4 regions of the Micromonospora sp. NPDC005163 genome follow, and region 1 is predicted to be linked to each of the others. Evidence: riboswitches for the same ligand, from Rfam matches in the RefSeq annotation. Region 1 holds a riboswitch; each other region holds the start of a gene.

The links. A riboswitch is a leader RNA that binds a small molecule or an ion and turns the genes downstream of it on or off. The one in region 1 is predicted to bind cyclic di-AMP.
Region 2: another riboswitch for cyclic di-AMP. It lies ahead of ACWD6N_RS13250 (C40 family peptidase); the one in region 1 lies ahead of ACWD6N_RS31490 (coiled-coil domain-containing protein).
Region 3: another riboswitch for cyclic di-AMP. It lies ahead of ACWD6N_RS09385 (C39 family peptidase); the one in region 1 lies ahead of ACWD6N_RS31490 (coiled-coil domain-containing protein).
Region 4: another riboswitch for cyclic di-AMP. It lies ahead of ACWD6N_RS04255 (coiled-coil domain-containing protein); the one in region 1 lies ahead of ACWD6N_RS31490 (coiled-coil domain-containing protein).

The regions. Positions count from the first base shown of each region.
Region 1 covers NZ_JBSFYP010000071.1:16-2,205, forward strand. Annotated here, with positions in the region: gene ACWD6N_RS31490 (coiled-coil domain-containing protein) at 86-1,150, opposite strand; cyclic di-AMP (ydaO/yuaA leader) riboswitch at 1,156-1,288, opposite strand; gene ACWD6N_RS31495 (cation diffusion facilitator family transporter) at 1,430-2,190, opposite strand, start outside.
Region 2 covers NZ_JBSFYP010000015.1:73,939-76,128, forward strand. Annotated here, with positions in the region: gene ACWD6N_RS13240 (N-acetylmuramoyl-L-alanine amidase) at 1-333, opposite strand, end outside; gene ACWD6N_RS13245 (lysozyme family protein) at 382-861, opposite strand; cyclic di-AMP (ydaO/yuaA leader) riboswitch at 1,092-1,227, shown strand; gene ACWD6N_RS13250 (C40 family peptidase) at 1,240-2,190, shown strand, end outside.
Region 3 covers NZ_JBSFYP010000009.1:52,988-55,177, forward strand. Annotated here, with positions in the region: gene ACWD6N_RS09385 (C39 family peptidase) at 35-880, opposite strand; cyclic di-AMP (ydaO/yuaA leader) riboswitch at 1,107-1,248, opposite strand; gene ACWD6N_RS09390 (hypothetical protein) at 1,542-2,190, opposite strand, start outside.
Region 4 covers NZ_JBSFYP010000003.1:179,421-181,610, forward strand. Annotated here, with positions in the region: gene ACWD6N_RS04250 (carbonic anhydrase) at 1-90, shown strand, start outside; gene ACWD6N_RS04255 (coiled-coil domain-containing protein) at 146-1,165, opposite strand; cyclic di-AMP (ydaO/yuaA leader) riboswitch at 1,170-1,300, opposite strand; gene ACWD6N_RS04260 (YibE/F family protein) at 1,467-2,190, opposite strand, start outside.

The sequences.
Region 1 (2,190 bases):
CCCCCCCGCCTGGCAAAAAGGGCGGAACGCGCCCGCCCCCCGGGGGGGGGCCCCCCCCCGGGGGGGGGGCCCCCCGGCCGGCGGGTCAGTACACCGACAGGTGCACGTGGTTGGTGTGGTCGCTGGACGGGTCGCCGCCCGCCCCGCTGTACGACTTCCACCCGCTGCTGGGCAGCCAGATCTGCCTGTACCAGATCACGTACAGCACGGCGAGCCGGTCGGCGTTGCGGATGAAGTACGCGGCCAGGTTGTTGCCGTACGTCTTGTCACCGCCGGTGGCGTCGCCGCCGAAGCCGCCCTTCTGCGCGGCGAAGTCGCACGCCCGGCCCTTCGGGTGCTCGCCGGAGCCGCCGTTGCGGTGGCAGGAGACGTACCGGGTGAAGCCGGCCGCCTTGGCCTGGTTGAGCGCGTGCAGGGTGCGCGGGGTGATGCAGCCGGAGGCCGGGGTGGGGTCGTTGACGCTGCACGACTCCGACGGCCAGGAGCCGTCGGAGTTGCGCGGCGCGGCCGTGGCGTTGGCGGTGGAGGTGCCCCGGTTCGAGCCGCCGTCGGCGGTCGTACGGGCCTTCGTGGTGGCCACGGTCAGCGCCCGTTCGGCCTGCTCCTTGCGCTTGGCCATGACCGTGACCTGCTTGCGCTGCTCACGGATCTCGCCGTCCAGGGCGATGCGGGTGCGATTGACCTCGTCCCTGGTGGCGGTGAGGTCGCGCAGCGCCCGGTCCTCGTTGGCGGCGACCGCGTCCAGCGTGACGGCCCGGTCCATGAAGCCCTCGGGGGTGCTGCTGCTGAGCAGCGCCGACACCGTGCCGAGCCGGCCGGTGCGGTAGGCCAGTCCGGCGATCTCGTCGACCTTGCCGCTGCGCGCCGTGAGTTCGATCTCGGTGGTCTTCAGCTGGGTGGCGAGCTGCTGCTGCCGCCGCACGGAGGTGTCCAGGGCGCGTTTCGCGTCCAGGTATCCCTTGCTGGCCGCCTCCAGTTGGGCCCGCAGCGCCGGGGTGCCGCCCTCTTCGTCTCCGTCGGGTGCCGCGGCGGCCCGCTGGCCGGTCGGGGGAGCGGCCGAGGCGGCGCCGGCCGGGATCGCGACGCTGAGGGCGAACATCGCGACGATCAGGGCCGCCAGTCGGGCGGCGGGTGGTCGTGCTGGTACCACTACGCATGTCCTTCCGTCAGCCGCCGACCGGGTTAGCTGACGGGTTCGGGACGGAAGATCCCTACCGCGGACGCGGATGCACCCCAGGAACATGGTTCCCCGGTTCGCCCCGTTCGGGCGATTAGGCGGCGACCGCCACCGGCGCCGGGAGGGCGCCGCCGGGTGGAGGCCGGGACCGAGCCTACCGGTGCCGATGGGACCAGTGCAGCCGATGTGACGGACGGTGCGTGCGTCGTCACGGAAAATTCCGGCCAAGCCGAGTAAAACTCCTGAAACGCACTACCATTCGACCGAACCGCACGCCCCGGGGGCCGCGCCGGGTTCGATCTGCAACGTCGCGTGCTCGATCCGGAAGTCCTCGTGCAGGGCGGTGCGTGCCGCGGTGAGCACCACTCCGACATCCGCGCCGGGCGCCATGGTCAGGTGCGCGGAGGCCACCTCCATGCCCGAGGTGAGCGTCCAGACGTGCAGGTCGTGCACCTCGACCACGCCGGGCACCGCGGCCAGCCGGTCGTGCACGGCCGTGACCTGGAGGTGCTCCGGGGCGGCCTGCACCAGGATGCGGACCGCGGCCCGTCCCAGCCGCCAGGTGCGCGGCAGGATGAACACGCCGATGGCGACCGCGACCAATGGGTCGGCCCACCACCAGTCGGTGACCTGGATGAGCAGCGCCGCGCCGATCACGCCGAGCGAGCCGAGCAGGTCGCCGAGCACCTCCAGGTAGGCGCCCTGAAGGTTGATGCTCTCCCGGGCGCCCGCGCGGAGCAGGCCGAAGGCGGCCACGTTGGCGAGCAGGCCGAGCACGGCCACCGCGAGCATCGGACCGGCCAGCACCTCGTGCGGGTCGCCGAACCGGCGGATCGCCTCGATCACCACGTAGACCGCGACACCGGAGAGCAGGACCGCGTTGGCCAGCGCGGCGAGCACCTCGAGTCGGTAGAGCCCGAAGGTGCGTTGCGGGTCGCCGGTGGCCCGCCGGGTGGCGGTGATCGCGGCGAGCGCCATCCCGATGCCGAGCACGTCGGTGAACATGTGGCCGG
Region 2 (2,190 bases), on a different contig from region 1:
GGGTCGGTCGGAGAGGTCGTGGTTGCCGTAGTTCCCGGCGCCGAACGCCTCGTAGGGCGCCGGGATCCACTCGCAGGAGATGGTGCGGGGGCACTCCAGCCCGTCGGGGCGGGCGAGCCGGCGCAGTCCCAGCCGGTCCAGCCAGGAGCGCTGCGGTTGGATTGCCCGGGCCGGCAGCGTGATCCGCTGGCCGTCGTCGGTCACCCGGGACTCGCCGGCGCCGATGGTGGTGAACACCTCGTCGGCGAAGGCCGCCGCGGCGTCCGCGCTGTCCGCGCCGGCGTAGCGGGCCACCGCGCCGTACCAGGCTGCCGGGTCGGTGCCGGCCCCCACCGGTGCGCCCAGTTCCCGCTGGTACGCGGCCAGCAGTGCCGCGCCGCCTCAGATGTTGACGCTCGGGTCGGTGCGCAGCGACTCGGGGGCGGCGCCGGTCAGTGCGGCGGCGGCGTCCATGGTCTGCAACGCTGCGGCGGGCGGCGCGGGATCCTCGGCGGGTCGGGGCGCCATCTCCCGTGCGGGGCGGGAGTCGTCGCCGCGCGGGTCCTCGGTGCCGGCGTCGTGGTGGCTGCGCCCCGGTAGGGCGGCCACGTGCCGGGCGTCGGTCAGGTGCATCGGGCCGTAGCCGCCGCTGGTACTCGGCGTGCCGGCGTTGCTGTCCCAACGTGACTCCAGATAGGAGACGCCGAGCAGCACGTCGGCCGGTACGCCGTACTCGGTCGCCGCGGCGGCGTACTGCTGCTGGCGGTCGGCGGTGGGTGCGGCCACGGCTGGGCCGGCGGGTAGGGGAACCGCGGTCGCGGCGGCGACCACGGCGGCGGCGAGCAGCGCGCGCCGGCCGGTGGACAGGGTTGGACCGTGCATCGAACCCCCTAGATCTGAAGGGCGAAGTGAGGTCACCTTCGCCCCGCCCGGGGCTCCCGTCAATACCTTTCGACCTACCGAGGTTCGTGGAAGGAAACCTTCGTTCCCGGCCGTCGTCGCCGGCAATCGGTACGGAGTGTCACGGCCCCACCGGTTGCGGATCGGTAACGGTCGTCTCTACTCTGGTCATTCGTCGGGCCGACAGCAGCTCCGCCCACCCGGGCGGTAACGGACCGACACCGCCGAGTCGCTTCCGAGCGAGCCGGGGACCCAGGTTTCTGGGGTGAATCCGCAGCCACTGCGGTAGGGCGTCCACCTTCCCGCCCGAACCCGTCAGCTAACCCGGTAGGCGGTCGGGAAGAAGGAGTACGGAACCCGGTGGCTCACCATGCCCCGCGGCCGTCGTCCGAGCGGTCGGCGTCAGCCGGCCCGACGTCGATCGTGCCGCGCTCACGCTGGTCCCGCTTCACCACCGCCCTCGCCGCCCTGGTCGGCGTTGCCGTCGTCCTGACGGGCAGCGCCACGGCGGCCCACGCCGACCCCTCCGTCGCCGAGATCGAGCGCCAGATCGACGCCGACTGGAACAAGCTCGAACCGATCATCGAACGGCACAACGCCACCCGGGCCGACCTGGCCGCGAAGCGCAAGCAGGCCAACGCGCTGGCCGCCCGGATCGCCCCGCTGGAGCGCCAGGTCGACGCTGCGATGGACAAGGTCAGCTCCCTGGCTGTGCGCGCGTACAAGGGCGAGAACGTCTCCACCGTCAACGCCGTGCTGGGCAGCCGGTCACCGAGCGACGTGGTCGGGCAGCTCGAGATGCTCGACCGGTTTGCGCACAACCAGCAGCAGGACGTGCGGCAGGTGGCCGACCTGCGTGACCAACTGGCCGCGCAGAAGGCGCCACTGGACGAGATGGTGGCCCAACTGACCCGGACCGAGGCCCAGCTGGCGGCCAAGAAGAAGCAGATCAACGACGAGATCGACCGCCTGCAGAAGCTGCGCCTGAAGGTTTACGGCAACGGTGGCGGCGGTCCGCTGCGTCCGGCGCCCTGCCCGGCCAGCTACCCCGGCGGCGGTGCCGGTGTGGCCGTCAAGTTCGCCTGCGCCCAGATCGGCAAGCCCTACGTGTGGGGTGCCGAGGGTCCGAACTCGTACGACTGCTCCGGGTTGATGCTGGCCGCCTGGGCCAAGGCCGGTGTGTCGCTGCCGCACAACGCCGCCCAGCAGAGCCGGGTGACCAAGGACGTCAGCCGGGCCAACCTACGCGCCGGTGATCTGGTCTTCTACTACAGCGACATCCACCACGTCGGGATGTACGTGGGTAATGGC
Region 3 (2,190 bases), on a different contig from region 1:
GTGGGGGACGGCGCCCGCGGCGGCTGCGCCCGGGTCAGGCGGAGTAACCCCGAGTGGCGATCCAGTTCGCCAGGTCGATCGTTGTGATCCAGTACGACGGATCGGCGGCGTTCGCCGAGTCGGCGATCCGCACGGTCCGGCCGTTGTCCTTGTAGCCCACCACGGCGATGTAGTGCCCGCCGCCGTAGGAGTGCCAGCCACCATCGGTGTCGGTGGCGTCGCCGGCGATGTTGGCCACCACGCCCCGGCCGGCGGTGATCGCCGCGACCACGTCGGCCTGGAGTCGGTCCATCTGGGCCGGGCTGGGCGCGCCGGCGAACATCCGGGTCCGGTACGGGGAGCCCTTCACCTCGGCGTTGAGCACCCGGGTGGTGTCCAGGGCCGAGTTGGTGCCCATCTCGGTGGTGCCCAGCTCGACGCCGAGCTTGTCCTGGGTGCGGTCGATCCCGGTGGCGCTGAGCGCGTTGCGGGTGGCCGCCGGGCCACAGTTGTAGTACGTGTTCTGCGCCTGGTAGTCGTAGTCGAGCACCTTGGTCGCGGGCGGCTTCGGCGCCGGCTTACGGGTCAGGTCCGGGTTGCCGGTGGCCTTGGCGGCGGGCGACGCGGCGCTGGCCGTCGGGGTGGCGGTGCTCGGCGAGGTGCTGGCCGAGGGGGCCGCTACGCGAGCCTCGCCGCGGGAGGCGACGGTGTCGCTGCGCATCTCGGCGACCGTGGTCGCGGTGTGCTGGCTGGCCGGGGCGTCGTCGGTGCCGGCGATCAGGGCGCCGGTGGTGGTCGCGAGCGCCAGGGCCGCGGCGGAGGCGGCGACGATCTGGTAGGGGCGCTCGGTGGCGAGACGACGGAGCTGACGCTTCAGGGTGTGCTTCACGGGGTCCTCCACGGATCGGGGGGAGAGCGGCACACCGGGCCGGACCGATATCCGGGCAGGCGCCAGCGCGCGGACCGTGGTCCGCGGGTGGTGAACCGCTCAGGGTTGTGCCCGGCGTGGCCGGGCGGGAGAGGCGGTGACCCGGAGGGTCAGCTCACCGGACGGATGAGCGGGGGCACCGCGGCGCCGTGGAGGCGGAGGAACAACCGAGGGGTGGAGAGGTGCTGCACGAGGATGGAACTCCTTCCGACACCGCCTACCGGGTTAGCTGACGGATTCGGGCGGGAAGATCGCCCTACCGCGGGCCGTGGCTCGCAGATTCACCCCGGACTAACTGATGGGTCCCCGGTTCGTTGATCACGATTGAGCGGGTCGGCGCGGCGTCGCCTCTTGCGATCGGTTACCGCACCGGACGGGACGACACTACTGGCCGGCTCAAGCCCTGCCAAGCCAGGTTCACCTGCGTAAACCTGAAATCGAGCGCCAATTTCTGCGCGTATTGCCACTGACGTGACTCGATGGGACAACCGGTTGCGGCGGCGCCTCCGGTCGACAACCGGACAGGCCGTCGACAATGCCGCCGCATTTGCGCGAACATTGCGCCCGACCGTTCCAGCTGCCCGATCCGGCGTCGGTGTGACCGGGCTCACGCTTCCGGTCGGGACATTTCCGGTCAGCCCACCCGCGCCGGGCGCCAGCGCGCCGCGGTCGCCGCACGGGCCGCCGCGGTCGGCGCCGGTCGGACCGGCATCCGGACCGGCCGCAACCGGGCCGCCGCTGCCCACGCCTCCTCGGCGAGCGTGCGGGCCGCCTCGGCGGCCAGTTCGGCATCGCGCCACGTGGATCGTTCGCGCTCGGCGGCGGCCCGGTGCTCGACCCACCTGCCGTCCCGGACAGCGCGGCTCAGCAGCACCTCCTGCTCGACCGGGTGTCGCCGGGGATCCCAGCCGTTGCGGTGTGCGAAAACGTCGGTGAGCTGACGCATCGACAGGTCGCCGCGCCAGTGCGCCGCCATCGCCGCGCGGTGCAGGTAGCGCTCCCGGGCGGCGTACTCCGTCGGGGAGCGCGGCGTGCGGGGGGTGGGCAGCGAACCGGCGCCGGCGAAGCGGCGCGCGGCGCGGTCCGCCTCCTCGTACCCGGCCCAGGCCCGCTCGGCCGCCTCCTGCGCGGCCAGCCAGTCGGCGCGACGTCGGCGGGCGGTCTGCGCCGCGCCGGCGGCGGCGACGGCCACCTCCTCGGCGTACCGGCGCAGGTCCGCCGCCTCGACGGCGGCCAGTTCCCGGGCCGTGGGCGCCGGGGACTCCTCGTCGGTCGGCCGGTCC
Region 4 (2,190 bases), on a different contig from region 1:
GTGCGTCCGGTGGCCGCCGTGCCGGCCACGACGCTCGACGGACCGATCGACGCCAGCACGCCGGTCGGTCCGGCCGCGCCCGCCGCCTGAACGCGTCGAGGGCCGCTCCGCGTCACGCGGAACGGCCCTCGACGGAGAGCGTGGGTCAGAGCAGCGACATGTGTACGTGGTCGGTGTGGTTCGACGGCCCGCTGTACGACTTCCAGCCGGTCGCCGGGAACCAGATCTGCCGGTTCCAGATCACGTAGTAGATGCCGAGCCGGTCGGCGTTGCGGATGAGGAACGCGGCGACGTTGTTGCCGTACGTCCGGGTGTCCTCGTTGTGCCACGGGCTGAAGCCGCTCTTCTGCAGAGACCAGTCGCAGGCGCGGCCCTTCGGGTGCTCCCACGGCCCCCCGGATCGGTAGCAGCCGACGAACCGGTTGAATCCGGCCCGCTTGACCTCCTTGTACGCGTGCAGCGTGCGCGGGGTGACGCAGCCGGACGTGGTCGGGTCGTTCTGGCTGCACGACTCGGACTTCCAGTCGCCGTCGGCGGTCCGGCCCGGGCCGAGCCGGGCGACCGGTGAGGTGGCCGACACCAGCCCGCCGGTGAAGCCCTTCCCACCGACCAGGGCGAGGGCCTTGTCCGCTTCGCGCTTCTCCTTGGCCATCAGGGCGGTCTGCTTCTGCTGCTCGCGGACCTCCGCGTCGAGGGCCAGCTTGGCCTGCTCAGCGCGGGTCTTCACCGCGTTGACCTCGGCGAGCTTCTTCTCGTTGACCATGTTCATCTCATCGAGCGCGGCGGCACGTTGGACGAACGAGTCCGGGGCTTCGCTCTCCAGCAGCATCGCCAGCGGGCCGATCCGGCCGGTGCGGTACGACTGGGCGGCGATCTGCCCGACCTGCGGCGCCAGTGCGTTCAGGTCGGCCTTGGCCCGGTCGACCTCCAGCGCCAGCTGCAGCTGCTTCTTCTTCGACGTGTTCAGTTTGGACTTGGCCGCGGAGAATTTGCGGTTGGTCTGCTCGATCACGTCGTTGAGCAACTGGGGCTCGCCGTCCTCCTCGTGCCCGGACGGTGTGGGGGTCGTCGGGGCGGCCTGCGCCGGGAGGGGCCCGGCGAGCACGGTCAGTGCGGCGATCACGGCCACCACGGGTGTCAACCAGCGGCGTAGGGGTGCCGTCACAATGTTCCCTTCCGTCGACCGCCGACCGGGTTAGCTGACGGGTTCGGGGCGGAAGTGGCCCCTACCGCTGTCGCGGATTCACCCCACGTACCTGGGTTCCCGGCTCGCCGGTTGGCGATTGGGCGGTGGCACCGCAGGCGCCGCTTCGCGCCTTCATCGGTAACCGGCAGTGAGGTTACCCGAGAGCCCACCGGCTGAGCTACGCCCTGATACCGACTAAAAGCGTCATTTCGCCATGGCGCTGAGTGACCAGTGATGCGGTTCTCAGGGCGGACGCCCGACGTGGTCACGTTGAGGAGTGTCACCATGCCGTATCCGTGCTCCTGTTCGGCTCTGGCCACCGGTCGGTGGCGGTGGATGAGGGTGTGGTCCGCGTCGGGTCGGGCGACGTGAGGTCGGGCCGATCCGTGCGCGGGGAGCTCAGCGCCGCCAGTGCCTCGGCGCGGTCGGGCTGGGGTCGCGGGGCGGGCGCTTCGGCGGCGGGCGCGGTGGTCTGCCGGCCGGCTGCGGTCACCATCGCGGCCAGCCCGGTGGTCAGCGGTACGGCGGCGATCAGCCCGAGCGTGGCGACCCCGCTGCGGACGATCTCCTGCGCGAGGAACTCGCTGGTCAGGATCTGCCCGATCGGTCGCGAGTCAGCGGTGAGCAGGAGCAGCAGCGGCAACGAGGCGCCCGCGTACGCCAGCACGATGGTGTTGACGGTGGAGGCGATGTGCGCCCGGCCGACCCGGGTCGCCGCCCGGTAGAGCTGCAACCGGGTCAGCCCGGGGTTGGCGTTGGCCAGCTCGGTCACGGTGGCCGCCTGGGTGACGGTCACGTCGTCGAGCACCCCGAGCGAGCCGATGATGATCCCGGCGAGCAGCAGGCCGTGCAGGTCCACGTCGGCCTGGAACATCGACAGGGTGGTGGCGTCCTCGCTGCCGAAGCCGGTGAGGTGCGTGGCGCCGCTGACGATGGTGGCCAGTACGCCGGTGAGGACCAGGCTGCCCAGGGTGCCGAGCACCGCGACCGAGGTCTGCGCGCTG